Regions from separate parts of the Pseudomonas sp. SWRI18 genome, predicted to be linked through region 3. Evidence: predicted binding sites of a transcription regulator. Region 3 holds the regulator's gene; each other region holds the start of a gene.
The links. The regulator FliA, encoded in region 3, starts transcription of late flagellar genes. The targets are predictions, from matches to a motif close to CTAAAGTTTNNNNNNNNNNNGCCGNTAA.
Positions count from the first base shown of each region.

Region 1: H0Z09_RS25205 (flagellin) is a predicted target of FliA. The motif match lies at 6,942-6,969, and genes of this name have one in related genera.
Region 2: H0Z09_RS01410 (methyl-accepting chemotaxis protein) is a predicted target of FliA. The motif match lies at 8,136-8,163, and genes of this name have one in related genera.

Region 1 covers NZ_JACCQQ010000032.1:11,778-21,630, reverse strand. Annotated here, with positions in the region: gene H0Z09_RS25235 (ATP-binding protein) at 1-915, opposite strand, end outside; gene H0Z09_RS25230 (sigma-54 dependent transcriptional regulator) at 1,026-2,501, opposite strand; gene H0Z09_RS25225 (flagellar protein FliT) at 2,669-2,965, opposite strand; gene fliS (flagellar export chaperone FliS) at 2,991-3,395, opposite strand; gene fliD (flagellar filament capping protein FliD) at 3,534-4,931, opposite strand; gene H0Z09_RS25210 (flagellar protein FlaG) at 5,013-5,363, opposite strand; gene H0Z09_RS25205 (flagellin) at 5,438-6,862, opposite strand; gene H0Z09_RS25200 (ketoacyl-ACP synthase III) at 7,128-8,057, opposite strand; gene H0Z09_RS25195 (flagellar hook-associated protein 3) at 8,334-9,853, opposite strand, start outside.
Region 2 covers NZ_JACCQQ010000001.1:309,614-319,466, forward strand. Annotated here, with positions in the region: gene H0Z09_RS01380 (acetyl-CoA hydrolase/transferase family protein) at 1-775, shown strand, start outside; gene H0Z09_RS01385 (xanthine phosphoribosyltransferase) at 939-1,511, opposite strand; gene rep (DNA helicase Rep) at 1,569-3,578, opposite strand; gene H0Z09_RS01395 (bifunctional diguanylate cyclase/phosphodiesterase) at 3,835-5,499, shown strand; gene H0Z09_RS01400 (NorM family multidrug efflux MATE transporter) at 5,624-7,027, opposite strand; gene H0Z09_RS01405 (LysR substrate-binding domain-containing protein) at 7,165-8,103, shown strand; gene H0Z09_RS01410 (methyl-accepting chemotaxis protein) at 8,262-9,853, shown strand, end outside.
Region 3 covers NZ_JACCQQ010000030.1:1,652-11,504, reverse strand. Annotated here, with positions in the region: gene motD (flagellar motor protein MotD) at 1-618, opposite strand, end outside; gene H0Z09_RS24770 (flagellar motor protein) at 634-1,374, opposite strand; gene H0Z09_RS24765 (chemotaxis response regulator protein-glutamate methylesterase) at 1,374-2,501, opposite strand; gene H0Z09_RS24760 (chemotaxis protein CheA) at 2,550-4,772, opposite strand; gene H0Z09_RS24755 (protein phosphatase CheZ) at 4,784-5,572, opposite strand; gene H0Z09_RS24750 (chemotaxis response regulator CheY) at 5,591-5,965, opposite strand; gene fliA (RNA polymerase sigma factor FliA) at 6,135-6,875, opposite strand; gene fleN (flagellar synthesis regulator FleN) at 6,872-7,705, opposite strand; gene flhF (flagellar biosynthesis protein FlhF) at 7,811-9,127, opposite strand; gene flhA (flagellar biosynthesis protein FlhA) at 9,140-9,853, opposite strand, start outside.

The DNA.
Region 1 (9,853 bases), on a different contig from region 3:
TTCGATCAGGTTGAGCAGTGAACCCACCAGCGTGTCGCGGTTGCACAGCAGTTCACCGAGGTGGCTGTCGCACTGCCAGCGCACCTGGGCCTCTTGAATATGGGTGGCGGCAGCCGCTTGCAGGGCCTGCATCAACTCGGCCGGCGTGATGCGTTCGGTCAGCGGCAATTCGCCACGGGCGAACACCAGCATGTCGCGCACCTGGTGCTCCAGCTCATGCAGGCGCTCCTTGAGGCGACCGGCAAAGCGCTGGTGGGTGGCGGCGGGCAGTTGCTCGTCAGTCAAATGACTGGCGTAGATCAGCGCGGCCGACAGTGGCGTGCGGATCTGGTGCGCCAGGGAAGCGACCATGCGCCCCAGCGACGACAACCGCTCGTGGCGTGCCAACTGGTCTTGCAGGTGCCGGGTTTCAGTCAGGTCGTTGAGCAGCACCAACTGGCCCGGCTCCGCGTCCAGGGAACGGGTAGCGATGGACAAGCGGCGGCCGTCCTTGAGGGAAATTTCATGGCCGTCGTCTTCACGCGGCGCAAAGCAGCGAGTGATCACATGGCGCCACAGCTGCCCTTCCAGCGGCAGGCCGAGCATGTCGCAGGCGGCCGGGTTGGCTTCGCGCACGCGGCCCTCTTCATCGATGACGATCACGCCGCCCGGCAACAGCGAGAGCAGGTTTTGCAGGCGGTTGGCCAGGCGTTCCTTCTCGGCCAGCTCTTCCATGCGTTGGGCGCTGACCACGGCCAGCTCGCCCTTGAGCTCGGACACCCGCGCCTCGAGCAGGCTGTAGGAGTCGGTCAGTTGGCTCGACATCTGGCTGAACTGCGAGAACGCGTGTTCAAGCCCCTGGCGGGCCAGCGGCTCTACAGACGGAATGAGCCCCGGGATGACAGGGGTCGAAGCTACTTGGGCGGCGTGGGGCATCATGCTCTCTCGCTTGGCTGACCGTCAGTTAAACGGAACGTTGCGAGGGCTGTAGCAATACTTGTGCCGAAAAAAAACCGCTGATAAATCAGCGGCTTGAAAAACAGGCGTCAATCATCCGCCTGTTCATCACCTTCTTTGCGGCTCATGCCGTACTTGCGCATCTTCTCCACCAGGGTGGTGCGGCGGATGCGCAAGCGCTCGGCGGCACGCGCGACGATGCCGTTGGCGTCGTCCAGGGCCTGCTGGATAAGGCCTTGCTCCAGGTTGCCGAGGTAGTCCTTCAGGTCCAGGCCTTCGGGCGGCAGCATGGCGGTGGAACCGAAGTCCGGCGTGTGGCCGTTGATGGCGACCCGCTCTTCCAGGTCGCTGCGCAGGCTGTCGACCAGTTGCTCGTCTTCGTCGTCGACGTAGCGGAATTTCTTCGGCAACTCGACCACGCCGATCACACCGTAGGGGTGCATGATCGCCATGCGCTCCACCAGGTTGGCCAGCTCACGCACGTTGCCCGGCCAGCCGTGGCGGCACAGGGACATGATCGCGGCGGAGTTGAAACGGATCGAGCCGCGCTTTTCGTGTTCCATGCGCGAGATCAGTTCGTTCATCAGCAGCGGGATGTCTTCCACGCGCTCGCGCAGCGGGGCCATCTCGATCGGGAAGACGTTGAGGCGGTAATACAGGTCTTCGCGGAAGCTGCCGACCTCAATCATGCTTTCGAGGTTCTTGTGGGTCGCCGCGATGATGCGCACGTCGACGCTCTGGGTCTTGTTGCTGCCCACGCGCTCGAAGGTGCGCTCCTGCAACACGCGCAGCAGCTTGACCTGCATCGGCAGTGGCATATCGCCGATTTCATCAAGGAACAGCGTGCCGCCGTTGGCCAGCTCAAAGCGCCCGGCACGGCTGGTGATCGCCCCGGTAAAGGCGCCCTTCTCGTGGCCGAACAATTCGCTTTCGAGCAGCTCCGCCGGGATCGCCCCGCAGTTGACCGGCACAAAGGGCCCATCGCGGCGCTTGGAGTGATAATGCAGGTTGCGCGCGACCACTTCCTTGCCGGTGCCGGACTCGCCGAGGATCAGCACGCTGGCGTCGGTGTCGGCCACTTGCTGCATCATCTGGCGTACGTGCTGGATGGCGCGGCTGGTGCCCACAAGGCTGCGGAACAGGTTGGGTTCGCGGTGGCGACCGCGCTCACGGGCCTGGTCGTACATCTCGCGATAGACCTGGGCACGGTGCAGGGAATCGAGCAACTTGCTGTAGCTGGGCGGCATTTCCAGGTTAGAAAGCACGCGGCGGCGCTGGTCTTCCGGCAGGTCGACAGAAGAAATATCGCCCATCAGCAACACCGGAAGGAACTCATCCCAGGTAGACAGTGTCTTTAACAAGCCCAAAACAGCGCCAGGAGCGTTTACCGTCCCGATCAGCACACAGATGACTTCACGGCTCGATGACAACGAGCTGACAACCTGCTGCCAATCATGGCTGCCACAGGGCAAATTTTCTTCGCCAAGAAAATTTAAAATCACCGCCAAATCGCGGCGGCGGACGCTATCGTCATCGATCAGCAGAATTTTGGTTTCACGCCACATGCAATAGCAACTTCCCTAGTAAAACTTCCTGCCCGGTGAGAGCAATCGAGACGGCTGTAGGACTTCTTACTCTATAGACGTCTGAAATCTTAAAACAGCACTAGTTAAGTCAAAAAAGCTGGCACGGTCAAATTTATGACGCGCCGGTCGGATTAACTGCGTCTGCTTCAACCGAACAGATGGTAGACCTTTGACGCGTTTTTCGCTTGGTTGATCTGCGACATCTCTTCGAAAATCGCCTGGCGCTCGCCCGTCGTCACTTCAAGCAGCTGCTGGTACACCGTCAACAGGCTCTCCAGCTTCTCGCGCAGCGCATCTTCATCCACCGGCACTTCGCTGAGCACCTCGTCAATCACGCCACGACAGCCCATGTCCAGTTCGCCGATGGCGTCCCAGTTACGGTCCGCCAGCGCGCCGATCAGCGCCTCACGGGTTTCATCAATGCGTTGCAGTGCTTGGCTCATGACGTGTTCCTCAAGGCCTAAGGCCTTATTCTGCCGCTGCCTGTGGCGCCGCGATGGCGTCCCAGCCTTCTTTTACAGTGATCAGCAAACGCGCCACTTCGTCGATCATGTCGGCGTCGTTATGCAGGTTCGCTTCCATCAGTCGGTTGGTCATATAGGCATACAAACTTTCCAACTGCTGGACGTAAGCCGGGTTATCACTCTTCTCTGCATCCAGGCCGTCACGCAGGCCGATCACGATATCGATCGCCTTGCCGAGCATCAGGCCCTTGGCCGCGATGTCACCACGCGCCAACGCGCCTTTGGCCTGGGCCATGCGGTCCAGCCCGCCTTCCATCAGCATCTGCACCAGGCGATGCGGGCTGGCTTCGGAGATCTGAGCATGGGAATTGACCTTCTGGTATTGGCGAAGGGCTCTCATGGGATTCATGTTTCTACCTCGTGACAGGCGACAGCGAAAAGGAATTCAGTAACCAATATGTCGACTGGCCCGCAAAAAGCTTTAGGGCCAGTCGTCAACGATCAAAAAAAGGCCAGACAAGTGTCTGGCCGTTATCCACTCAAGGGATCAATTATTGGTCTTTGGATTGTTCAAAGCATTGAGCGTGGTCATGACGCTGGTGCTTTGCTGGCGCAATTGAGCGACCAGGGTGTCCATGGCGTTGTATTTGGCGGAGAGGCTGCTGGTGAGCAGGGTCATGCGCTCTTCCAGGGCCGCTTGCTGCTTGCCGATGTCTCTCAACGAATCCGATAGAGATGACGAGCGCGTGGCCAAAACGCCAGTGGTGGCCTTGGCGTAGTCTTCGGTAGCAGTTTTCATGCGCGCCAGCATACCGGTGGGGCCGGTGAACATACTGTTGATATCGGCCGCGTTGGTCTTCACCGCCGCGTCCCACTTCTTATCATCCAGCGTCAGCAAACCCGTGGTGGAACTGGTCGTCATACCAAACTGAGCCAGGGACTTGAGCTGGCCTGTCCCGGAGAGCATGTTGAACTCGTTGCGAATCGCAGACTGCAGCGAGCGCATGGTTGAATCGCCGGTCAGGGTCGCCGGGGTCGTGCTGCCATCCGCGTTCTTGGTGACCTTGGTTTCTGCGTTTATGGCGGTCATCAGCGCATTGTAGGTATCCAGGAAACCCTTCACGCCGGACTTGAGTGCCGTGTTGTTGGTGCTGACGGTAATAAGCGTGGCAGTGCGCCCAGAGGCAGGATCATTGGCAATCTTGGTCGGCGAAACCGCGACCAGCGTGATGTCCACGCCACTCAAGGCGCCCGTGATGGTGTTGCTCTTGGAAACAGCCGGAATGCCATCGATGCTGTATTCGGCATCTTTGGGTGGGTCGACCACGGTCGCACCGACATCGAGCCCGGAGTTGCCGGACAGGGTGATATCCGAACCGGTCCCCATCTTGGTGGACGTCAGGATCAACCGCGAACCGTTCGAGTCGGTGAGAATGTTGGCACTCAGGCCCGCAGTCGAAAACTGCGTATTGATCGAGTCACGCACCTGCTGCAAGGTCGCGCCGGCAGGTATGCTCAGGTCGTAGCTCTTGTCAGACTGGGTAATGGTCAGCTTGGTCGCCGTGCCAGTGGCATTGACCACCGAAGCGGTACCATTCTTGAACGTGGTGGTCGACAGCTTCGACGCCTGGGCGAGCTGATCGATGATCAGACGGAAACTGCCATTGGACGCCGTATTGCTGGCCTTCATGGTGGCGACTTTTTCATCCGAGGACGAGCCGGTCAACCCAGTGAAACTGCTGTCCTTGGCCATTGTGTCCAGGGCGCCACGGAAGGCATCCAGCGCCGCCTGAATCTTGCCGATCGAAGACAGCTGAGTGGTTGCCTTCGCAGAAGCGGTATTGATCTGCGATTGCTTGGGCACCTTTTCGGCATCGACCAAGGCAGTCACGATCTTTTGCGTATCGATGTTCGAACCGATACCACTTATGGTTGGACCTGCCATCTTCGTCTCTCCTGTTCGGTGGCTGCCGTTATCTTGACTTATGACGCCTCAAGACAGGACAGCAACAAATTTCATGCCAGCTCAGACCTTGTCGTCAAACAACAAGTGGCTTGCGCTGGAAAGGTTCTGGGCCAGTTTCAATGCTGTTTCCGACGGAATCTGGCGAATCACTTCACCGCTATCGGTGGCGATGACCTTGACCACCACACGATGGGTGGAGTCATCGATTGAAAAGTCCAGTTTACGCTCGGACGCTTGTACGAATTCGCGAATATCAGTAACTGCTTTTTCCAGGTCGGCACGCTCAGGCTCTTTGCCTGCGGGCGCAACTTCCTGAACCTTGGCAACGCTCTTGTCGGCGATCACCTGCACAGGTGCGCCTTGGGGGGCAACCGGCGGATAAGACTGGTTCAGCTTTACACTCATGTCCATGTCCAATCTCCTCTAAACCGAAAAAACGGAAGGGCACGTAGACGCGCCCTTCCGTTAGTTACCAAGCGCTGGTGTTACTGAAGCAGCTTCAGTACAGCGGATGGCAGCTGGTTAGCCTGCGACAGGATCGCGGTGGAAGCCGATTGCAGGGTTTGTTGCTTGGTCAGCTCGGCGGTTTCGGAAGCGAAGTCGACGTCCTGAACAGTGGAGCGTGCAGCGGTGGAGTTCTTCTGAATGTTCTGCAGGTTGTCTGCAGTAGTAGTCAGACGGTTCTGGGTAGCACCCAGGCCCGAACGAACACCGTCGATGGTGCCGATGGCTTTGTCGATGACAGCCAGGGCGTTCTGGGCCTTGGTGGCGTCGGTCACGTCGGTTTGAGCGATGGTGGTTTTGGCCGACGACACGGTAGCGGCAGAGAACAAGTCCGACACACCCGCAGCAGCATCGCTCAAGGAGTAGCCTTTAGCCGAGTCGAGGGAGACCTGACCGGTCACAACGATCGCCGCAGCACCCAATGCAGCTGGGGTTGCGAATGCACCTGCGCCATCTTTCGCGCCAACCAGGATGTTGGTCTGAGCGTTGGCATCAGCGCCAGCGAACGACAGGTTTTCGCCGGAATCCGACTTAACCGACAGGCTCTTGTTAGCTTCGTCGTAGTTGACGCTGATACCCAGCTTGGCAGCGTTGGATTTCAGTTGGTCAGCCAGACCAGCCAGGTCGGTAACGCCCACGAAGCTCACTGCACCGCTAGAACCTACAGCCAGGGTGAAGTTCGACGGAGTTGCAGCACCCACTTCCAGCTTTACTTCAGTGCTGGCGGTAGCGGTCAGGCCGCCGATAGAACCGTTCAGGCCGGCAGCGATGTCTTTTGCCGAGGCAGCAGCAGCGTAGTTAACGGTTTTGGTTTGGCCATTACCGGTAACAGTGATGGCGCCGCCAGCCAAGCCAGTTGCGCTAGGCACGATGGCTTTGCTTTTGACTTGCTGCGAACCAATGGTGCTGGCCGAAACGTTTTCCAGGCTCAGGTTGATGGTTTCGTTAGCGTTTGCGCCAACCTGGATGGCTTTGGTACCGTACGAACCGTCCAGCAGCTTCTGGCCACCGAAAGTAGTGGTTTGTGCGATACGGGTCAGTTCCGAAGTCAGAGCCTGGTATTCGTCGTTGTTCGACTTACGGTCGTCAGGGCTGAGGGAACCAGTTGCCGAGGACAGAGCCAGGGTACGCATTTTTTGCAGGATGTCGGTCGAAGCCTGCATCGCGCCTTCAGCGGTCTGAGCGATCGAGATACCGTCGTTCACGTTCTTGACTGCTTGGCCCAGGCCGTTGATTTGGCTGGTCAGGCGGTTAGCGATCTGCAGGCCGGCAGCGTCGTCTTTAGCGCTGTTGATACGCAGGCCGGACGACAGGCGCTGCATGGAAGTGGCCAGGGCGCCGCCGGCTTTGTTCAGGTTGCCCTGAGTAGTGATCGAAGCAATGTTGGTGTTTACTGTTAAAGCCATGACGAAATCCTCGTTGGATGGATACTGCGGCTTCCGGCCCTGGCAACCGCCGGGTGTGGCCTGAGAACCTACGTAATAGTTATCGTCGTGGTAGCCGGTTGCTTGAGGGTTTTTTTGAAATTTTTTACTAGCACCGTGCCACCCCTTGCATTTCAATGGGTTACAGCGGCCCAAAGCCCCGGTTTCATTGGCTTTTCTGGCGCCAATAAAAAAACGCCGATGATCTGGCGATCATCGGCGTTTTGTTATTTGAGCGTTTAACCCGTCACGGACGGTAAAGAATCGCCGAACCCCACGACAGGCCCACGCCAAAACCGCTGATGGCCACGCGCTTCCAGGTGGCGTCCATCACGTGCTTTTCCAGCAGCAACGGAATGCTCGACGACACGGTGTTGCCGGTCTCGACCATGTCCTTGATGAACTTGTCCACCGGCGCATCTTCGAAACGCCGCGCCACGGCGTCGACAATGGCCGCACTGCCCTGGTGGATGCAGAACGCATCGATCTCATCGGCCTTGAGATTCGACTCATTGAGCAGCTCGTGCAGATGCGCGGGCACCTTGAGCAAGGCAAAGTTGAACACTTGGCGGCCGTTCATGAAGAACACACCGTTGCTGACCTTAAGGTGCGGCGCGCCGGAACCGTCGGTGCCGAACTTGGCTTTGCCCAGCAACCACGGCGCGTCTTCGCCCATCCAGGTGGCGGTGGCGGCATCACCAAACAACATGGTGGTGTTGCGATCTTCCGGGTCGACGATCTTCGAGTACGGGTCGGCGGTAACCAGCAGGCCGTTTTTCAGGCCGGCGGCTTCCATGAAGCCCTTTATCGCGTAGATGCCGTAGACGTAGCCGGAGCAGCCCAGGGAAATATCAAAGGCCGCGACATGGGTCGGCAGGCCCAGTTTGTCCTGGACGATGGCCGCGGTGTGGGGCAAGCCCTCTTCATCACCGTTCTGGGTGACGACGATCAGCGCGTCAATCGACTCGCGCTTCAAATCGGGGTTGTTGGCAAACAAAGCGTTGACCGCCTCGACACACAGATCGGAGGTTTCCTGCGCGGCTTCCTTGCGCGGCAGGAACGCCGAACCGATCTTGCCAATGATGAATTCTTCATCCTTGGCGAACTTCGCACCCTGGGCGTAGTTATCGATACCGTCTGCCGGCACGTAACTGGCGATGCTTTTTATGCCAATCATTGTGGCTTCCCAATACTAAATAGCTGGAGAACACCCCAGGGCCTGCGCCCGGAGTGCTGACAATAAAGGGGATAACCCCATAAAAATCTCGCTGAAAGCCGTCCCGCAAGGATCCTGTGACGACTTATCCTTTTCACACGATACAGTGAAGATGCGCTTTATGACCCGCAGGTCACCTAATTGTGTGTGCTTTATGCAAAACCTTCAAACAATTAAACCCCGCAAACGACAACGGCCCGCCCTGTTTCCAGAGCGGGCCGCTTGACGTAACGCCGCTTACATCTTGTTGAACAGGCTCAACTGCGAGATTTTCACGAAGGCCAGCTGCGAGGCTTCCAGCATGGTCTGCTGCAGGGTCAGGTTGATCGCCGCTTCGCCCATGTCGATGTTCGCCAGGGCACTCATCGTCGTCTTGTTGGCCAGGCCCACGCTTTGGTTCTCGGAGGCCTGCACATCTAGCGCGTTCTGCCGAGCACCGACGGAGCCGCGCACGTTGTCGACCTGGTCCGCCGAACTGGTCAGGTTACTGACCGCGGCGTTCAAGGCGTCCTGCAGCTTCACCCGGGCACCGGGAATGCCATCGGCCGGCAGCTCCAGGGCTTTGCGCAACTGGCTCAGGGTGTCGAGGGCGCTCTGGGTTTTCTGGGTGCTGGCGCCGACCGAAAACTGATCGCCGACCGCAGGCGCGGCACTCAGGCCAAAGGTCACGCCGGCCGCCGTGATGGAATTGGGCGTGGTCGTCGTGTCGATGACGCCCGAGTCAATCGCCTTGCTGTTGGCGCTGTACGGCTGCGTAAACACCTGGAACGCCGACGGGTCGGTGTCGCTGAACTTGATCAGCACGCCGCTGTTGGCGGGAAAGGTGCTGGCATATTTGGCCGGGCTGCTGATGGTGGCGTTGGTCAACTGGGTCGCCGAGGTGTTGCTCGCGGTTCGCGACACGTTGAACACGTCCGGCTTGGCCGCCAGGCTGAACTCGCGGCCTGCAACCATCGCATCGGCAACCGGTCCGGTGGAAATGTCGGTGAGGTCGACGGCAATATCGAACTTGACCCCGCGCAGGTTGATGCTGGCGCTGCCTTCTTTGGTAGAGTCGAACGTGCCGTTGCCTGGGAGCTGCGACGTGATGTCGTTGTTGTCTTTGTCGCGCACCACGTATTGGGTGCTGCTGGTGAACGTCAGCTTGTAGGGCTGGCCGTCGGCGAACGACTTGGTGTAGTCGATACCCGAGGTCACCAAACCGGCCGAAATGGAGACTTTTTTGTCATCCACCGCAGACGGCGTGGTCGCAGGTGGCACCGGTGCCGGCGTGGTGTACTGGGTCTGGGTGCGACTGTTGTTGGCCGCCCCTTCCAGAATGCTCTTGCCGGTGTCGCCAGTGCGCACGCTCAGGGTTTCGGACACCTGCAGGCTCAGCTCGTTTTCGTCACCCTGATAGTTGTAGGTGCCGTCAATGTTGCGCGCGTACGGCGGGGTATCGGTCTTGGAGCCGGAAAACAGATAGTTGCCCGACGCATCCTTGCTGTTGAGCAAGCCCAGCAGTTGGTCTTCAAGGGCGCCCACCTCCACCGAGATGGATTTGCGGTCGGCATCGCTGGTCACACCACCGGCCTTCAGCGCCAATTGGCTGGCCGCCTGGATCGTCTGGGTGATCGCCTGCAGCACGCCTTCTTCGTTGGTCAGCGAGCTCTGAAGGTTGGTGATATTGCCGCTGAACTGCGCCAGCATATCTTTCTGCTGCTGCAGCATGAGCAAACGCTGCGCGGCCACCGGGTCATCCCCAGCGGTTTGCACGC
Region 2 (9,853 bases), on a different contig from region 3:
CCGCATCAGCTATATCAACGAGCTCTACGGCCAGGAAGAGCTCAAGCGCCTGCAACGCCTGGATGCGCGGTTTATCAACAGCGCGATCATGGTGACGCTGCTCGGTGCGGGCGTGGCTGACCAACTCGAAGATGGGCGGGTGCTCAGCGGCGTGGGCGGGCAGTACAACTTCGTTGCCCAGGGCCATGCGCTGGAAGGCGCGCGGTCGATCCTGATCCTGCGCAGCTGGCGCGAGTCGGCGGGGGAGGTCAGTTCCAATATCGTTTGGGATTATGGTCACTGCACGATTCCTCGGCACCTGCGCGATATTGTCATCACCGAGTACGGAATCGCTGATCTGCGTGGCCAGACGGATGCCAAGGTAATCGAGGCGTTGCTTAACATCACCGACTCACGCTTCCAGCATGATTTGATCGAGCAGGCGCAGAAGGCCGGCAAGTTGCCCAAGGATTTTCAACTGGATCCGCGCTTTGCCGACAACACGCCCGAACGGCTACAGGCTATTCAAGCGCGCCATCGCCGGTTGTTTACGGAGTATCCGCTGGGCAGTGATTTCACGGATGAGGAGCGGGACCTGTTGCGCGCGCTGAACTGGCTAAAGAGCAAGTTCAAGCTGACGGAGATCCTGGAGTTGGGCAAGGCGGCGCTGGATGCACCGGAGCCGGAGGCGTTTCCTGGGCATTTGAAGCGGATGCAGTTGGATAAGCCGCAGGGTTTGAAAGAGGATCTGTATCAGCGCCTATTGCTGGCGGGTTTACAGGCAACCGCGCACTAACAGACACCACAAAACCAAATGTGGGAGCGGCGGTGCGACGATTCGACTTGCTCGCGAATGCGCAGTGTCAGTCAATACATCATTGACTGACAGACTGCATTCGCGAGCAAGCCCGCTCCCACATCTTTAACCGTGCTCGCACCAGATACGTGCGAGGTCGCGATTAATCGATAAAGGTAACGACGCCACCCGCCAGCGATTTAACCCGCGCCAGCGACTCGACCCGATAACCCTGCGCATCCAGCTCCGCGCGGCCACCCTGGAACGACTTCTCGATCACGATCCCCAGGCCCGCGACCGTCGCGCCCGCCTGCTTGATGATCGAAATCAACGCCTGGGACGCTTTGCCGTTGGCCAGAAAGTCATCAATTACCAACACGCGGTCGCTGCTGGTCAGGTGGCGCGGGGAAATCGCCACGGTGCTTTCGACCTTCTTGGTGAAGGAATACACCGTCGCCGACAGCAGGTTTTCGGTCAGGGTCAGGGATTGCTGCTTGCGCGCGAAGATCACCGGCACGCCAAGGTTCAGCCCCGTCATGATCGCCGGTGCAATGCCCGAGGCCTCGATGGTGACGATCTTGGTGATGCCCGAATCCTTGAACCGCGCGGCGAATTCGTCGCCGATCAGCTTCATCAGCGCCGGATCGATCTGGTGGTTCAAAAAGGCGTCGACCTTGAGAACCTGATCGGAAAGCACGATGCCTTCTTCGCGAATTTTCTTATGCAGTGCTTCCACGGAAAGCTTCCTCTAATGGCGGGTGTGCGCCGAAAGTAGATTAAAAAGTAGTCGATTCTAGCGTTTTAACATGGCGCGTATATCCGCCAGGGCGGTGTTGCCGCGAACGGCCTTCACCTCGGTGGGCGTGTCGTCATTGCCTTCCCAGGCGAGGTCGTCCGGCGGCAGCTCATCGAGGAAGCGGCTGGGGGCACAGTCGATGATTTCGCCGTATTGCTTGCGCTTGGCGGCAAAGGTGAAGGCCAGGGTCTGACGCGCGCGGGTAATACCCACGTAGGCCAGTCGGCGTTCTTCTTCAATGGTGTCGGCCTCGATGCTGGAGCGGTGCGGGAGAATTTCCTCTTCCATGCCCATGATGAACACGTAGGGAAATTCCAGGCCCTTGGAGGCATGCAAGGTCATCATCTGCACGCCCTCGGCGCCGTCTTCCTCTTCTTGCTGGCGCTCGAGCATGTCGCGCAGCACCAGCTTGCCGATGGCGTCTTCGACGGTCATTTCGCCGTCTTCGTCTTTTTCCAGGGTGTTCTTCAGCGCTTCGATCAGGAACCAGACGTTGCCCATGCGGTAATCCGCGGCCTTGTCGCTGGAGCTGTTGGTGCGCAGCCAGTTCTCGTAGTCGATGTCCATGACCATGCTGCGCAGGGCGCTGATCGGGTCTTCGCCGGCGCATTGCTCGCGCACCTTGTCCATAAAGCGCTTGAAGCGCGACAGGCGATCGGTGAAACGCGTGTCCAGATGTTCGCCCAGGCCGATTTCATCGGTGGCGGCGTACATCGAGATCTTGCGTTCAGTGGCGTAGTTGCCGAGCTTTTCCAGGGTCGTGGAGCCGATTTCCCGACGGGGCACGTTGATCACGCGCAGGAAAGCGTTGTCGTCGTCCGGGTTCACGATCAAGCGGAAGTAGGCCATCAGGTCCTTGACTTCCTGGCGTCCGAAAAAGCTGTTGCCGCCTGACAAGCGATAGGGAATCTGATGGTGCTGCAGTTTCAGCTCGATCAACTTGGCCTGGTAGTTGCCCCGGTACAGGATGGCGAAATCGCTGTAGGGCCGGTCGGTGCGCAGGTGCAGGCTGAGGATTTCCACGGCCACGCGCTCGGCTTCGGCGTCTTCGTTGCGGCAGCGGATCACACGGATTTCGTCGCCGTGGCCCATCTCGCTCCACAGTTGTTTTTCGAATTCGTGGGGGTTGTTGGAGATCAGCACGTTGGCGCAGCGCAGGATGCGGCTGGTGGAGCGGTAGTTCTGCTCCAGCATCACTACTTTCAAGGACGGGTAGTCGACCTTGAGCAGCATCAGGTTTTCCGGGCGCGCGCCGCGCCAGGCGTAGATCGACTGGTCGTCATCGCCCACCACGGTGAACTGGTTGCGCGTGCCGATCAGCAGCTTCACCAGCAGATACTGGCTGGCGTTGGTGTCCTGGTATTCGTCCACCAGCAGGTAGCGCACCTTGTTCTGCCACTTCTCAAGGATGTCGGCGTGTTCCTGGAACAGCTTGACCGGCTGCAGGATCAGGTCGTCGAAATCCACTGCGTTGAACGCTTTAAGCGTGCGCTGGTAGTGGGTGTAGACGATGGCGGCGGTCTGCTCCTTGGGGTTGCGTGCGTTTTCCAGGGCCTGGGCGGGCAGGATCAGGTCGTTTTTCCAGGCGCCGATCATGTTCTTGATCTCGTCGACGCCGTCGTCGCCCGCGTATTCCTTCTGCATGATGTCGGTCATCAGGGCCTTGACGTCGGTCTCGTCGAAGATCGAGAAGCCCGGCTTGTAGCCCAGCCGCGCATGCTCCTTGCGGATGATGTTCAGGCCCAGGTTGTGGAACGTGCACACAGTGAGGCCACGGCCTTCGCCACCCTTGAGCAGGGTGCCGACGCGCTCTTTCATCTCGCGCGCGGCCTTGTTGGTAAAGGTCATGGCGACGATGTACTGGGCGCGGATGCCGCAGTTCTGGATCAGGTGCGCGATCTTGCGGGTGATCACGCTGGTCTTGCCGGAGCCTGCACCGGCGAGCACCAATAGAGGGCCGCCGACGTAGTTCACGGCTTCTTGCTGCCGGGGGTTGAGTCGGGACATACGCAGTTCAGGGAGTCGTTATTCAAAAGGGCGGGCATTTTAACAGGCTGGCAGGATTCTGCCCTGTCAGAACGACAGTGTGACGTACCACTCGATCTAAATTTGCCGGTTTTGCTACTTTGCCGCAGGATGTGGGGGTTATATGAGACTAATCTTTACAGTTCGCGTGTTTGGTAAGCCCTATCATTGGTGATTATCGGGGCGCAGGTCATAATGCCCGCCGCCAACGAAATCTTGCAGAGTCTAGGGAGCTAGCTTGTCTACGCCTGTCGAACCCTTGCGTTTGCTGCTGCTGGCCGATGAGCCAGCGTGGGCAGCGTTGTTGCGCGAGTGCCTGGCGCCGATGGGCGATGGGGCTGTGCTGATCAGCGCGCCAAACTGGGCGTCCGTGAGTCGTCTGTTCGATGACGACCACAGCGCCGTGCTATTGACCACGCCCAGCCTGCAACCCGGCCCTGGCCGTTGCAGCTTGCCGTGCGTGTTGCTGCTCGAGCAGGAACCGCTGGTAGCACCCCTTGGCGTCAGCGATTGGCTGGTCCGTGATGGATTGAACGCCGATACGCTGCGCCGCTGCCTGCGCCACGTGCGCGAGCGCGGGCTGCTGGAAAACACCCTGCAGCGCCTGGCCGAACAGGACCCGCTCACCGGCATCGCCAATCGCCAGGGCTTCCAGACCCTGCTGACCGCGCGCCTGGCCGAGAACGAAGGCCGCGGCCTGGCCCTTGGTCACCTGGACCTCGACAACTTCCGGCATGCCAACGACGCCCTTGGCCACCAGGCTGGCGACCGGTTGATCCTGCAAGTGGTCTCGCGGCTCAAGAGCCAGCTCGAAGCCGGGGACCAACTGGCGCGCCTGGGCAGCGACGAATTCGCCCTGTTGATCGACACCCGTCGTGCGCCCCAGCGTGCCGAGTGGATGGCCGAGCGCATCACCGAAGTCATGGCCGAAGCCTATTGGGTGGATGGCGAAAGCCTGCTGATCGGTTGCAGCCTGGGCGTGGCGCATGCCCGCGCCCGTGCTGGCGCCGACCCGTTGATGTGGCACGCCCATATCGCCATGCAACAAGCCAAAAGCACACAGGGCTGCACCTTTCATATCTTCAACGAACGTATCAACCGCAACGCGCGCAGCCTCGCCGACCTGGAAAGCGAGCTGCGCCGTGCCTTGCGTCGTGACGAGCTGGAGCTGCATTACCAGCCGCGGCTGGACCTGGACGACGGGCATATCGTCGGCCTGGAAGCCTTGGTGCGCTGGCGCCATGGCGAGCGTGGCCTGTTGCCGCCGAGCGAATTCGTGCCCTTGGCCGAGCAAAGCGGCCTGATTGTCCCTTTGGGCTACTGGGTTATCTCCCGCGCCCTGCGCGACATGCAGGACCTGCGCGAACGTGGCCTGCCGCCTTTGCACATGGCGGTCAACCTGTCGTTCCGACAGTTTCAGGACAGCCAGTTGCTCTCGACCCTTAGCCGGCTGATTGCCGAGCGTGGCGTGGAGGCGCAATGGCTCGAGTTCGAGCTCACCGAAACCGCCGTGATGCGCCGCAGCGACCTGGTCAAGCAGACCATGGACGCCCTCGGCCGTCTCGGTGTGCGGTTTTCACTGGATGATTTCGGCACCGGCTTCTCGTCGTTCGTGCACCTCAACAGCCTGCCGATTGCCTTGTTGAAGATCGACAAGAGCTTTGTCGGCGGCATGGAAGAGCGCGAAGAGAACCGCAAGTTGGTGCATGCCATGATCAACCTGGCCCACAACCTCAATCTGGAAGTGGTTGCCGAGGGTGTGGAAACCCCTGAGCAGCTTGCGTTGTTACGCTTGTTCGGGTGTGACCAGGCCCAGGGTTATTTGATCAGCAAGCCACTGCCGTTGCCGGAATTGGTCGATTACCTGACGTTCGCGAAGGGCCAACAGGCTCTGCTGGGCTAAGTTGCAAACCCGATCGAATGTGGGAGCTGGCTTGCCTGCGATAGCGGTGGCCCAGCCAGCAAATTCTTGGCTGACACACTGCAATCGCAGGCAAGCCAGCTCCCACACTGACCGCGTGCATCCTTCAGTCCGGCTGGGCAGCCTGTAAGGTGCTGTAGGTTTCGGGCTCGCGCCGAATCATCCGCTTCATCTTCGCCTCGAACGCCCAGGTCAGGCTGACCGCCGCGCACGCCAAGCCCAGGGCCAATCCCCACCACACGCCGGTCGGCCCCCAGTCCAGGGTGAAGGCCATCAGCCAGGCCGACGGCGCGCCAATCAGCCAATAGCAACCCGCACCGATCAGGAAGGTGGTCTTGGCGTCCTTGAGCCCGCGAATACAACCCATGGCGATGGTTTGCACGCCGTCGAACAGTTCGAACCAGGCGGCAACGGCGAGCAGGCTGACGGCCAGGACAATCACGTCATGGAACGCCGGGTCGTTGTGGTCGATTAGCAGTCCGATCAGCGGATCGGAATAAAGCCACAGCACGGCGGCAAATCCCAACATCACCGCTGCGCCAAAACCGATGCCGACGCGCCCGGCCATGCGTGCCTGCAACAACTGCCCGGCACCGTAATGCTGGCCGATGCGCATGGTGACCGCGTAGGACATCCCCGCCGGCACCATAAAGGCCACCGAAACGATCTGCAGTGCGATCTGATGCGCCGCCAACTGCGTGCTGCCCATGGTGCCCATGCACAACGCCGCGAAGGCGAACAGGCCGACTTCCACCGCGTAGGTGCCGCCAATCGGCAGGCCGAGGCGCCACAGCTCGCGCAGGTACCGGGTATCGAGGCGCAGCAAACCGGCGCTCAGTGGGTAAGCGGCGTAGCTGCGGTTGCTGCGGATATACCACATCAGAGCCAGCGCCATGCCATTGGCGACGATGGCGGTGACCAGGCCGATGCCCATCAGGCCAAGTTTGGGCAGGCCGAACATGCCCTCGATCAGCGCGTGGTTGAGCAGGTAGTTAAGCACCGTGCCACCGAGGCTGATCACCATCACGGGCGTCGCCTTGCCGATGGCGCTGGTGAAGCCGCGCAGGGCCATGAAACTCAAGTAGCCGGGCAGGGCGAACGGCAAGATCGTCAGGAACTGCCCTGCCGAGTGCACGTTGGTTTCGGTCTGGCCAAACATCAGCAGCAGCGGTTCGAGGTTCCACAGCAGCAGGCCGGCCGCCAAGGCCATCAGCCAAGCCAGCCATAGCCCGGCCTGGGTCAGGCGAGTGGCGCCTTCGATATCACCCGCGCCGTGACGAATGGCAACCAGCGTGCCCACGGCGGCAATCACACCAATGCAGAAAATCGACACGAACGAGTAGCTCGCCGCGCCCAGGCCGCCACCGGCCAAGGCTTCGGGGCTCAGGCGAGCCATCATCAAGGTGTCGGTCAGCACCATCAGCATGTGCGCCAACTGTGAGGCAATCAACGGCCCTGAAAGCCGCAGGATTGCCCAGAGTTCGGTACGTGCCGGATGCTGCATGATCATCACGCTCGAAAAGTCGGAGGGTTAAGGAAGGGTTGATTCTCGGCGCTCCCAGCCCATTGCACAAAGGGATAAATGCGATCGTTCACATGACTTAAACTCATGCTAGTGTGCGGAATTGCCTTGTGGGAGGTTTCTATATGTCGCGTCGTCTTCCTCCGCTTTATGCCTTGCGTGCCTTCGAAGCCGCTTCTCGGCATAACTCCTTTACCCGCGCGGCGGAGGAATTGTCCATTACGCAAAGTGCGGTGAGCCGACATGTCCGCACGCTGGAGGAGCACTTCGCTTGCCGCCTGTTCCAGCGCAACGGTCGAACCTTGCAGCTCACTGAAGCGGCGCGCCTGTTGTTGCCGGGCGTGCGCGAAGGCTTCGCCGCACTGGAACGCGCCTGCCATACCCTGAACGCAGAAGATGACATCCTGCGCATGAAGGCGCCGTCGACCTTGACCATGCGCTGGCTGTTGGCGCGGCTCAGTCGCTTCCGGGCCTTGCAGCCGGGCAATGAGGTGCAACTGACCAGCGCCTGGATGAGCATTGACGAAGTGGACTTCAACCAGGAACCCTTCGATTGCGCGGTACTGTTGAGCTTCGGGCATTTTCCGGCGGACTGGGAGGCGTGTTATCTGTTCCCGGAGCTGCTGATTCCCGTGGGCGCGCCGAACCTGTTGGAGGATGGCCCCTGGGACGCGGCCCGCCTGGCCACTGCCGAATTGCTGCACCCCACGCCCGATCGTCGCGATTGGCGCAACTGGCTGGAGCGCATGGGGCTGTCGTCCCAGGTGTCGCTCAAGGGTGGTCAGGTATTCGATACTCTCGAGCTCGGCATGATCGCCGCGGCCCGAGGCTACGGCGTGTCCATGGGGGACTTGCTGATGGTGGCCGAAGACGTGGCCCAGGGCCGGCTCAGCCTGCCATGGCCAACCGCCGTGGCCAGTGGCGAAAGCTACTACCTGGTCTGGCCGAAAACCCGCCCCGGCGGCGAGCGTTTGCGGCGGCTGGCGGAGTTTCTTCAGGCGGAAGTCAACGCCATGGATTTGCCTCAGGTGGAACGCCTCAATCAGGTGCGGGCAATACCGTGATGCAATCGTTTGCGAGATATCCCTGTGACGCGCTCAAGTATTGTCTCTGCCAGCCGAAGAAGGTGTGTTGGAACAGTCGTGCACCAACGATTCCTCACTAGATAATTAGCCGAGTAGCGATGAGATCAGGATGATCCTGGCCTCGGCCAGGAGCTGTCATGTCTCAACCTCGCGCTCGGATCGCCTCTCAATTAGGTATCGCGCTCGCCGTGATCCTGGCTGTCGCCATTGGTGGCAGCACCGTTTTTGCCCTGCGTTCGCTGGACGCCGCCAACCTCGCTACGCGTGAGGAGCACTTGGCCAGCGAGGCGCGACTGCTCGCTGACCAGCTCAATACGTTCCACAGTACGCTGCGCGAGAGTACCGAGCGTCTGACGGGGCTGTTCGAGAAGCGCTTCAGCGCCGGCTTGAGCGTGCGGGCGGACCAGCCAGTCGCCGTCGCCGGTGTACAGACGCCGAGCCTGTACTTGGGCAGCGAGGTCCTGAATAACAACTTCGACAAAGTCGACGAGTTCAAGCAGATGTCCGGCGGCGTGGCCACGGTATTCGTGCGCAGCGGCGACGACTTCATCCGCGTCAGCACCTCCCTGACCAAGCAGGATGGCAATCGCGCCATCGGCACCGTGCTCGATCGCAATGGGCCGGCGTATCCGCGTGTTTCCAGCGGGCAGACCTACATCGGTCGTGCGGTGTTGTTCGATCGCTCCTACATGACTCAATACAGCCCGGTGCGCGACGCCAGCGGCAAAGTGATTGCGGTGTTGTTCATCGGTTTCGACTATACCGACGCTCAGAACACGCAGTTCGAAAACCTCAAGCGTTTCAGGATCGGCCAGACGGGTTCTCTGGCGCTGCTGGATGAGCAAAAACGCTGGCTGGTGCCGCCCGCCGGCGTGCAGACGCCTGACCAGGCGGTTCCAGTGATGCTGGACTTGGCCAAGACCCCGGGTGTGGGCCGCTTCTGGGCCGACAAAAGCGAAGACTTTTATAGCGTCTCGGTCCCTTTCGAAGGCGGACCCTGGGCCGTGGTAGCCAGTATGCCCAAGGCCGAGATTCGCTCGGTGACCTGGGATGTCGGCCTTCGCCTGGTGATCGGCAGCGTGCTGGCGATGCTGTTGGCGGTCGGCGCCACGGTGTGGCTGCTGCGCAGCAAGCTGGCACCGTTGAGCGATCTGGTGCGCCAGGCCGAAGCCTTGGGCGCGGGTGACTTGAGCGCACGCCTGAACGTGTCCAGCCATGACGAAATCGGCCAACTGGCGCGCAGTTTCAACCAGATGGGTGAAGCGTTGTCGACCATGGTCTCGCACATTCGCACGGCGGCCGAACAGGTCAACAGCCGCGCCCAGGCGTTGTCCGGCTTGTCTGGCGGCGCCTATGAAGGCATGGAGCAGCAGTCCGGCGAAATCACCAGCATGGCCGGCGCGGTGGAAGAGTTCAGCGCCACCTCGCTGAACATCGCCGACAACATGGGCGCCACCGAGCGCCTGGCCCAGGAGAACGCTCAGCAAACCCGCATCGGGCGTAACTCGATGCAAGAGGCCTCGTCGTCCCTGGAACACATCGCCGCCGCCCTGAACAGCACCGCTGCGGTGATCAATACCTTGGGCCAACGCTCCCAGGAAATCGGCGGCATCGTCGGGGTGATCACGTCGATTGCCGAACAGACCAACCTGCTGGCGCTCAACGCCGCCATTGAAGCCGCACGGGCGGGTGAGCAGGGGCGTGGTTTTGCCGTGGTCGCCGACGAAGT
Region 3 (9,853 bases):
CTGCATCGCCAACATACGCACGATGCTCGCGGCGCGCGCCGACGACAGTTCCCAGTTGGTCGGGTACTGCGCGGTACTGATGGGGACGTTGTCGGTAAAACCTTCAACGTGGATCGGGTTCTCGAATGGCCGCAGGATCGCCGCGACCTTGTCGATGATGCTGAACGCCTGGTCACTGGGCATCGCATCGGCGCTGGCGAACAGCAGGCTGGAATTGAGCTCGATCTCCACCCACAACTCGTTGCCGCGCACGGTCATCTGGTTGGAGCTGATCAAATCGCCAAACGCAGCGCTGATGTCGTCGGCGATGCTTTTGAGCGGATCGCTGGTGCCCCCGACGCCAGCGGCGGTTTCGTCGCTGTCGTTGACCAGCGGCTTGGCCGGGGTCACGGTCTTGGGTCGCTCGTCGCCAATCGGGATCGGCTTGAGCGCGCGGTCAGAATCGGAAAACACTCCGATCAGCGCCTCGGAAATGACTTTGTACTTGCCTTCGTTCACCGATGAGATGGAGTACATCACCACGAAAAACGCAAACAGCAAGGTGATGAAGTCCGCATAGGACACCAGCCAGCGTTCATGGTTGACGTGTTCTTCAGGTTCGCGACGGCGACGGCTCACAGGTCATACCTCCCATCAATCCATGAAGCCCTGGAGCTTCAATTCGATGGAACGCGGGTTCTCGCCTTCGGCAATCGACAGGATGCCTTCGAGCAACATTTCGCGATAACGGGACTGGCGCATGGCAATCGACTTGAGCTTGCTGGCCACCGGCAACAACACCAGGTTGGCACTGGCCACGCCGTAGATGGTGGCGACGAACGCCACGGCGATCCCGCTGCCCAATTGCGAAGGGTCGGCCAGGTTGCCCATCACGTGGATCAGGCCCATGACCGCACCAATGATGCCGATGGTCGGCGCGTAGCCGCCCATGCTTTCATAGACTTTGGCGGCGTTGATGTCGCGGCTTTCCTGGGTGTAGAAGTCCACCTCCAGGATGCTGCGGATCGCTTCCGGCTCGGCGCCATCCACCAATAATTGCAGGCCTTTGCGCGCATAGCTGTCCGGCTCGGCATCGGCCACGCCTTCCAGGCCCAACAGGCCTTCCTTGCGGGCGGTGAGGCTCCAGTTGACCACGCGGTCGATGCCGCCGGCCAAATCGACACGCGGCGGAAAGATGATCCAGATAAGGATCTGCATCGCCCGCTTGAACGAGCTCATAGGCGACTGCAGCAACGCCGCGCCCACGGTGCCGCCGATCACGATCAGCGCCGCCGGGCCGTTGGCCAGGGCACCGAGGTGGCCGCCTTCGAGGTAGTTGCCGCCGATGATCGCGACAAACGCCATGATGATGCCGATCAGGCTCAATACATCCATCAGAGGCAGGCCTCCACCAGATGCTTGCCGATGTCGTCCAAGCTGTAGACGGCGTCGGCCAAGTCAGCCTTGACGATGGCCATGGGCATGCCATAGATCACGCAGCTGGCTTCGTCCTGGGCCCAGATGGCGCTGCCGCCCTGCTTGAGCAGGCGCGCGCCTTCACGGCCGTCGGCGCCCATGCCGGTGAGCACCACCGCCAGAACTTTGTCGCCGTAGGACTTGGCCGCCGAACCGAAGGTGATGTCCACGCACGGCTTGTAATTCAAGCGTTCATCGCCCGGCAGGATTTTGATCGCGCCGCGACCATCCACCATCATCTGCTTGCCGCCTGGCGCCAGCAGCGCCAAGCCTGGACGCAGGATGTCGCCATCCTCGGCTTCCTTGACGCTGATGCGGCACAGCTTGTCCAGGCGCTCGGCGAAGGCCTTGGTGAACGCGGCGGGCATATGCTGGATCAACACGATCGGCGCCGGGAAGTTGGCCGGCAGCTGGGTCAAGACGCGCTGCAGGGCCACCGGGCCGCCGGTGGATGTGCCGATGGCGACCAGCTTGTAGGCTTTGCGCTTGGGCGCGGGCGAATGCGCCGCAGCGGGCGCCGACGTGCGCACCGGCGGCGGGGCTGGGCGTGCGACTGGAGCAGGGCGACCGAACGTAGAGCCGGTGGACGCAGCAGGTGCGGCAACCGGCGCAGGTGCGGGCGCCGGCGCGCTGAACAGACTGCGACGGTTACTGCGCGAAATGCTGTGCACTTTCTCGCACAGCATCTGCTTGACCTTGTCGGGGTTGCGCGAGATGTCTTCGAAATTCTTCGGCAGGAAGTCCACCGCGCCGGCGTCCAGCGCATCCAGGGTCACCCGGGCGCCTTCGTGGGTCAGCGAGGAGAACATCAACACCGGGGTCGGGCAGCGTTGCATGATATGCCGAACTGCCGTGATGCCATCCATCATCGGCATCTCGTAGTCCATGGTGATCACGTCGGGCTTCAATGCAATGGCTTGATCAATCGCCTCTTTGCCATTGGTGGCCGTACCGACCACCTGGATCGTTGGATCGGCGGAAAGAATTTCCGAGACGCGGCGGCGGAAGAAACCCGAATCGTCCACCACCAGGACCTTGACTACCATAAGCACTCCGTTAGGCGGGACGGGCAATACCGCCCTGACCCACCAGAATCAAATACGCCGAGCGGCGTAACGCTTGAGCATGCTCGGAACATCGAGAATCAGCGCGATCCGACCGTCACCGGTGATGGTCGCACCCGACATGCCCGGGGTTCCCTGCAGCATTTTGCCCAAAGGCTTGATGACCACTTCTTCCTGCCCCACCAGTTGATCGACGACAAAGCCGATACGCTGGGTGCCCACGGAGAGAATCACCACATGGCCTTCGCGCTGCTCTTCATGGGCAGCCGAGGCGACCAGCCAGCGCTTGAGGTAGAACAGCGGCAATGCCTTGTCGCGTACGATCACCACTTCCTGGCCGTCCACCACGTTGGTGCGCGACAGGTCGAGGTGGAAGATCTCGTTGACGTTGACCAGCGGGAAAGCGAAGGCCTGGTTGCCCAGCATCACCATCAGGGTCGGCATGATCGCCAGGGTCAACGGCACCTTGATGACGATCTTCGAGCCCTGGCCCTTGGTCGAGTAGATATTGATCGAGCCGTTGAGCTGGCTGATCTTGGTCTTCACCACGTCCATGCCCACGCCACGGCCCGACACGTCGGAAATCTCGGTCTTGGTCGAGAAGCCCGGGGCGAAGATCAGGTTGTAGCACTCGGTGTCGGTCAGGCGGTCGGCGGCATCCTTGTCCATCACGCCACGCTTGACCGCGATATTGCGCAGAATGGCCGGGTCCATGCCTTTGCCGTCATCGGTGATCGACAGCAGGATATGATCGCCTTCCTGTTCCGCCGCCAGGATCACCTTGCCGCCCCGGGACTTGCCCGAGGCTTCACGTTCTTCCGGGGTTTCCACGCCGTGGTCGACGGCGTTGCGCACCAAGTGGACCAGCGGGTCGGCCAGGGCCTCGACCAGGTTTTTGTCGAGGTCGGTTTCTTCACCCACCAGTTCCAGGTTGATCTCTTTCTTGAGCTGGCGCGCCAGGTCGCGAACCAGACGCGGGAAGCGGCCGAAGACTTTCTTGATCGGCTGCATCCGCGTCTTCATCACGGCGGTCTGCAGGTCGGCGGTGACCACGTCGAGGTTCGACACGGCCTTTTGCATGGCTTCATCGCCGCTGCTCAGGCCCAGTCGCACCAGGCGGTTACGCACCAGTACCAGCTCGCCGACCATGTTCATGATGTCGTCCAGGCGCGCGGTATCAACGCGCACGGTGGTTTCGGCTTCAGTGGCGGGCTTGTCGGCCACCGGCGCCGCGGCGGCACGCGCCGGAGCAGGTGCAACGGCGGGGGTTGGCGCTGGCGCTGGCTTGGCCACCGGTGCCGGGGCGGCCGCTTTGGCAGCAACCGGTGCAGCCGTGGCGGCCGGGGCCACTTCGCTGAACTTGCCCTTGCCGTGCAATTCGTCCAGCAGCGACTCGAACTCGTGGTCCGAGATCAGGCCATCGCCGGCGGGCGCGGCACTGACGGCGGCAGGCGCTGCGGCAGTAGCAGCCGTGGCGGCGACATTCGGCAAGGCGTCGGCCGCGAACGTGCCCTTGCCATGCAGTTGGTCGAGCAAGGCTTCGAATTCGTCATCGGTGATGTCGGTGCTGGCTTTGGCGGCCGGCGCATCCACAGCGGTGCTTGCGGCAGCCGCAGGCGCCACGGCGTCGGCCGCGAACTGGCCTTTGCCATGCAACTGGTCGAGCAGGGATTCGAACTCTGCATCGGAGATGTCTTCGCTGGTCGGTGCCGCCGGCGGCGCAACGGCGGCCGGTGCTTCGGCCTCGGCCTTCACCGCGCTGAGGGAGTTGAGCAGTTGCTCAAACTCGCTGTCGGTCACATCCGGCTCGGCTTGCGCCACAGGCTCCGGTGCAGCCTCAGCCACCGGGGCGGCGGACAGGTCGGCAGGCTCTGCATAGCGCGCCAGGGCGGCCAGCAGTTCCGGGGTGGCGGCGGTAACCGGTGCACGTTCACGCACTTGGCTGAACATGCCATTGACCGCGTCCAGTGCTTCGAGAATCACGTCCATCAATTCCGAGTCAACCTGACGCTCACCCTTGCGCAGGATGTCGAACACGTTCTCGGCGATGTGGCAGCACTCCACCAGCTCATGGAGCTGGAGGAAGCCGGCGCCCCCTTTTACAGTGTGAAAACCGCGAAAAATTGCATTGAGCAGGTTCGCATCATCCGGTCGGCTTTCCAGCTCGACCAGTTGCTCGGACAGTTGCTCTAAAATTTCGCCGGCCTCTACAAGGAAATCCTGAAGGATTTCTTCATCGGCGCCGAAGCTCATGGGTGTGCTCCTTAGAAGCCTAAACTGGATAACAGGTCATCGACATCATCTTGACCCGATACAACGTCTTCACGTTTATCGGCATGAATCTGCGGACCTTCACCCTTGGCGAGATGTTTTTGTGGATCTTTTTCCGAGAGGATCGCTTCGCGGTCATGTTCGATGCCTGCAAAGCGGTCTACCTGGCCTGCCATCAGCACTAATTTGAGCAAGTTGCTTTCCACTTCGGTGACCAATTGGGTCACACGCTTGATCACCTGGCCGGTAAGGTCCTGGTAATCCTGGGCGAGCAGAATGTCGTTGAGGTTGCTGGAAACCGTGCGGTTTTCCTGCTCGCTGCGTGACAAGAACCCTTCGACCCGACGCGCCAATTCACGGAACTCTTCAGCCCCGACTTCACGGCGCATGAAACGGCCCCAGTCAACGCTGAGCGCCTGGGCTTCGGTGGCCATGCCATTGACCAAAGGCGTGGCGTTTTCCACCAGGTCCATGGTGCGGTTGGCCGCCGCCTCGGTCAGCCTGACCACATAGGACAGGCGTTCGGTGGCATCGGTGATCTGCGAGATTTCTTCGGCCTGGGGCATGTGCGGGTCAATCTGGAAATTGACGATCGCACTGTGCAGCTCGCGCGTGAGCTTGCCCACTTCCTGGTACAGGCCGCGGTCACGGGTCTGGTTGAGCTCATGGATTAACTGCACCGCGTCGCCGAACTGGCCTTTTTCAAGGCTTTCGACCAACTGGTGAGCATGCTTTTTCAGGGTCGACTCAAAGTCGCCCTGTGACGTTTCTTTATGCTCCATAGCTCCCCCGCGATGGCATTAGCCGTGGATGCGTTCGAAGATTTTTTCGATCTTCTCTTTCAAGGCCAATGCAGTGAATGGCTTGACCACGTAACCGTTTACCCCGGCTTGGGCGGCTTCGATGATCTGCTCACGCTTGGCTTCGGCGGTCACCATCAACACGGGAAGGCTGCGCAGTTTTTCGTCGGCACGCACGTGGCGCAGCAAGTCGATACCGGTCATGCCAGGCATGTTCCAGTCCGTTACCAGAAAGTCGATGCTCCCGCTGTTGAGGATCGGAATCGCGGTAATGCCGTCGTCCGCCTCGACCGTGTTAGTGAACCCAAGGTCACGCAACAGGTTTTTTATGATCCGCCGCATCGTTGAGAAGTCATCAACGATGAGGATTTTCATGTTCTTGTCCAATTCGACCTCCAAGCAGTCTTAAACGCGCCCAGCACCTGGACGCGCCATTTCAATCAACAGGCATTACACAAAAAGGACTGCCGGGGGCACCACGGGCCGAACCCGCAAAGGCTTGGCGCCCTCGCGGTATCGTCTGCAGTGCCCCCCACACTGCCTGTCAGCGCGCTCGCCACTCTCCCAAACGCCCCCGCAAGCGGGCTGCGCACTGGCTATGCAACTGGCTGACCCGCGATTCGCTGACCCCCAGGACCTCACCGATTTCCTTGAGGTTCAGCTCTTCGTCGTAGTACAGCGCCAACACCAGCCGCTCACGCTCCGGCAAATTGGCAATCGCGTCCGCCAACGCCCCCTGGAAGCGTTCATCCTCCAGGTCGCGCGATGGCTCCATATGAGCGCTCGCGCCGTCCTCATGCAGCCCTTCGTGTTCGCCGTCCTGCAACAGGTCGTCGAAACTGAACAGGCGGCTGCCCAAGGTATCGTTCAAAATCCCGTAATAATCGTCGAGACTCAATTGGAGTTCGGCCGCAACTTCGTGATCTTTAGCGTCGCGACCGGTTTTTGCTTCAATTGCGCGAATTGCGTCACTGACCATGCGCGTATTGCGGTGCACCGAACGCGGCGCCCAATCACCCTTGCGCACCTCGTCGAGCATCGCGCCACGGATACGGATCCCCGCATACGTCTCGAAACTGGCACCCTTGCTCGCGTCATATTTGGTCGACACTTCGAGCAGGCCGATCATGCCGGCCTGGATCAAGTCTTCGACCTGGACGCTCGCGGGCAGGCGTGCCAACAGGTGGTAGGCAATGCGCTTGACCAACGGCGCGTAGCGCTCGATCAACTCGCCCTGGCTGTCACGGGCGGATTTCTTATAGGCGTTGTAGCCGTTCGCTGTCATAGCACCGGTCCTGCGCTCGTCTGATGCACCAATCGCTCGACGAAAAACTCCAGATGCCCCCGCGGATTGGCGGGCAACGGCCAGGTATCGACCTTCTGGGCAATAGCCTTGAACGCCAATGCGCATTTGGAACGAGGGAACGCTTCGTAGACCGCACGCTGCTTTTGCACAGCCTTGCGCACACACTCGTCGTAGGGAACTGCGCCAACGTATTGTAAGGCGACATCGAGAAAGCGATCCGTGACCTTGGTCAACTTGGCGAACAGGTTGCGCCCTTCCTGCGGGCTCTGGGCCATGTTGGCCAGGACGCGGAAGCGGTTCATGCCGTAGTCGCGATTAAGCAGTTTGATCAGGGCGTAGGCGTCGGTGATCGAGGTGGGTTCATCGCAGACCACCAGCAGCACTTCCTGCGCGGCGCGCACAAAGCTGACCACGGACTCGCCGATCCCGGCGGCGGTGTCGATCACCAGCACGTCGAGGTTGTCGCCTATGTCGCTGAAGGCCTGGATCAGGCCGGCATGCTGCGCCGGGCTCAGGTGCACCATGCTCTGGGTACCGGAGGCGGCCGGCACGATGCGGATGCCACCGGGGCCCTGCAACAGCACATCGCGCAGCTCGCAGCGGCCCTCGATCACATCGGCGAGGGTGTGCTTGGGCGTCAGCCCCAGCAGAACGTCGACGTTCGCCAGCCCCAGGTCAGCATCCAGCAGCATGACGCGGCGGCCAAGCTCTGCCAGGGCCAGGGACAAATTCACTGACACGTTAGTTTTCCCGACGCCACCTTTGCCGCCGGTCACCGCGATCACCTGTACGGGATGCATGCTGCCCATTTTATTTCTTTACCTTGTCTTGCTTAGACGCAGGCTACATGGCTTGGCCGCGTGAATCGCTTGCAGACCATCGATGTAGATACATTTCATGGTGTTCATCCTGACCTATCCCACCCGTTTTGCCGGGTTGTGGTAAAGGTCGGCGAACATATCGGCCATCGCTTCCTCGCTAGGCTCTTCTTGCATTTGCACGCTGACTGCACGGCTGACCAATTGATGACGGCGCGGCAGATGCAGATCATCCGGGATCCGCGGGCCGTCGGTCAGGTAGGCGACCGGCAATTCATGACTGATGGCCAGGCTCAGCACCTCGCCCAGGCTCGCGGTTTCATCGAGCTTGGTGAGGATACAACCGGCCAGGCCGCAGCGCTTGTAGCTATGGTACGCAGCGGTAAGAACCTGTTTCTGGCTGGTGGTTGCAAGCACCAGGTAATTTTTCGACTTGATGCCACGCCCGGCCAGGCTTTCCAGCTGCATGCGCAATGCCGGGTCGCTGGCTTGCAGGCCGGCGGTATCGATCAGCACCACACGCTTGCGCAGCAGCGGGTCGAGGGCGTTGGCCAGGGACTGGCCCGGGTCGACGTGGGTCACCGACACATTGAGGATGCGGCCCAGGGTCTTGAGCTGTTCCTGGGCACCGATGCGGTAGCTGTCCATGCTCACCAGGGCGATATTCTGCGCGCCGTACTTGAGTACGTAACGGGCGGCCAGCTTGGCCAGGGTGGTGGTCTTGCCCATGCCGGCGGGACCGACCATGGCAATCACCCCGCCCTCTTCCAGCGGTTCGATTTCCGGCGTGGCGATCATGCGCGCCAAGTGAGCCAGCAGCATGCGCCAAGCCTGGCGGGGCTCTTGGATCTCGGTGGTCAAGGCCAGCAGGTCGCGGGACAACGGGCCGGACAGGCCGATGCGTTGCAGGCGGCGCCACAGGTTGGCCTGTTGCGGCTTGCTGCCTTGCAGTTGGGTCCAGGCCAGCGAGCCAAGCTGCACTTCGAGCAGCTCACGCAGGCCGTTGAGTTCAAAGCGCATCGAGTCGAATGCGCGCGGGTCGACAGCAGCGGCCGGGGCAGGCGCTGCCGGACGCGGCGGCTCTTTGAACGTCGGTTCGACCAAGGGCTCGGCCGCGGTCAGCGGCAGGCCGGCGAACAACTGGCGGTTGGTGGTGGCATCGCTGTCACCGCGCATGCTCAGTTCGGCCTGGGCCGAGACAATGCGCGAGGCCGTCTTGCGCAGCTCGTCTTCGAGCTCCATGTTCGGCACGCGCGGCGCCAGGGCCTGGGGGGTGTAATCCAGGGCAGCCGTCAGCTCGACACCGCCGGCAATACGACGGTTACCGATAATCGCGGCGTCGGCGCCCAGCTCATCACGAACCAGTTTCATGGCCTGACGCATATCGGCGGCGAAAAAACGCTTCACTTGCATAACCCACTACCCTCAGCCGTTGGGCCCTACTGTCGCGACGATAGTCACTTGCTTGTTGTCAGGAATTTCCTGATAAGCCAAAACGTGCAAATTCGGTACTGCCAGGCGTCCAAACCGCGACAACATCGCGCGGACCGGGCCGGCCACCAGCAAGATCACCGGCTGGCCCTGCATTTCCTGGCGCTGTGCGGCGTCGATCAACGAACGCTGCAGCTTCTCAGCCATGCTTGGCTCCAGCAGGACGCCTTCTTCCTGGCCTTGACCTGCCTTCTGAATACTATTGAGCAATATTTGTTCCAACCTGGGTTCCAAGGTGATCACAGGCAGCTCGGAGTCAAGCCCTACAATGCTTTGCACGATTGCGCGCGACAATCCGACGCGCACCGCGGCCACCAGCGCGGCAGTATCTTGACTCTTGGCGGCATTGTTCGCGATGGCCTCGGCAATGCTGCGAATGTCGCGCACCGGCACCTGTTCGGCCAGCAGCGCCTGCAACACCTTGAGCAATTGCGACAGCGACAGCACGCCCGGCACCAGCTCTTCGGCGAGTTTTGGCGAGGCTTTGCCGAGCAAACCCATCAATTGCTGGACTTCCTCGTGGCCAATCAGCTCATGGGAATGCTTGTACAGAATTTGGTTGAGGTGCGTGGCAACCACGGTACTGGCGTCCACCACGGTGTACCCCAGGGACTGCGCCTGGCTGCGCTGGCTGATTTCGATCCACAC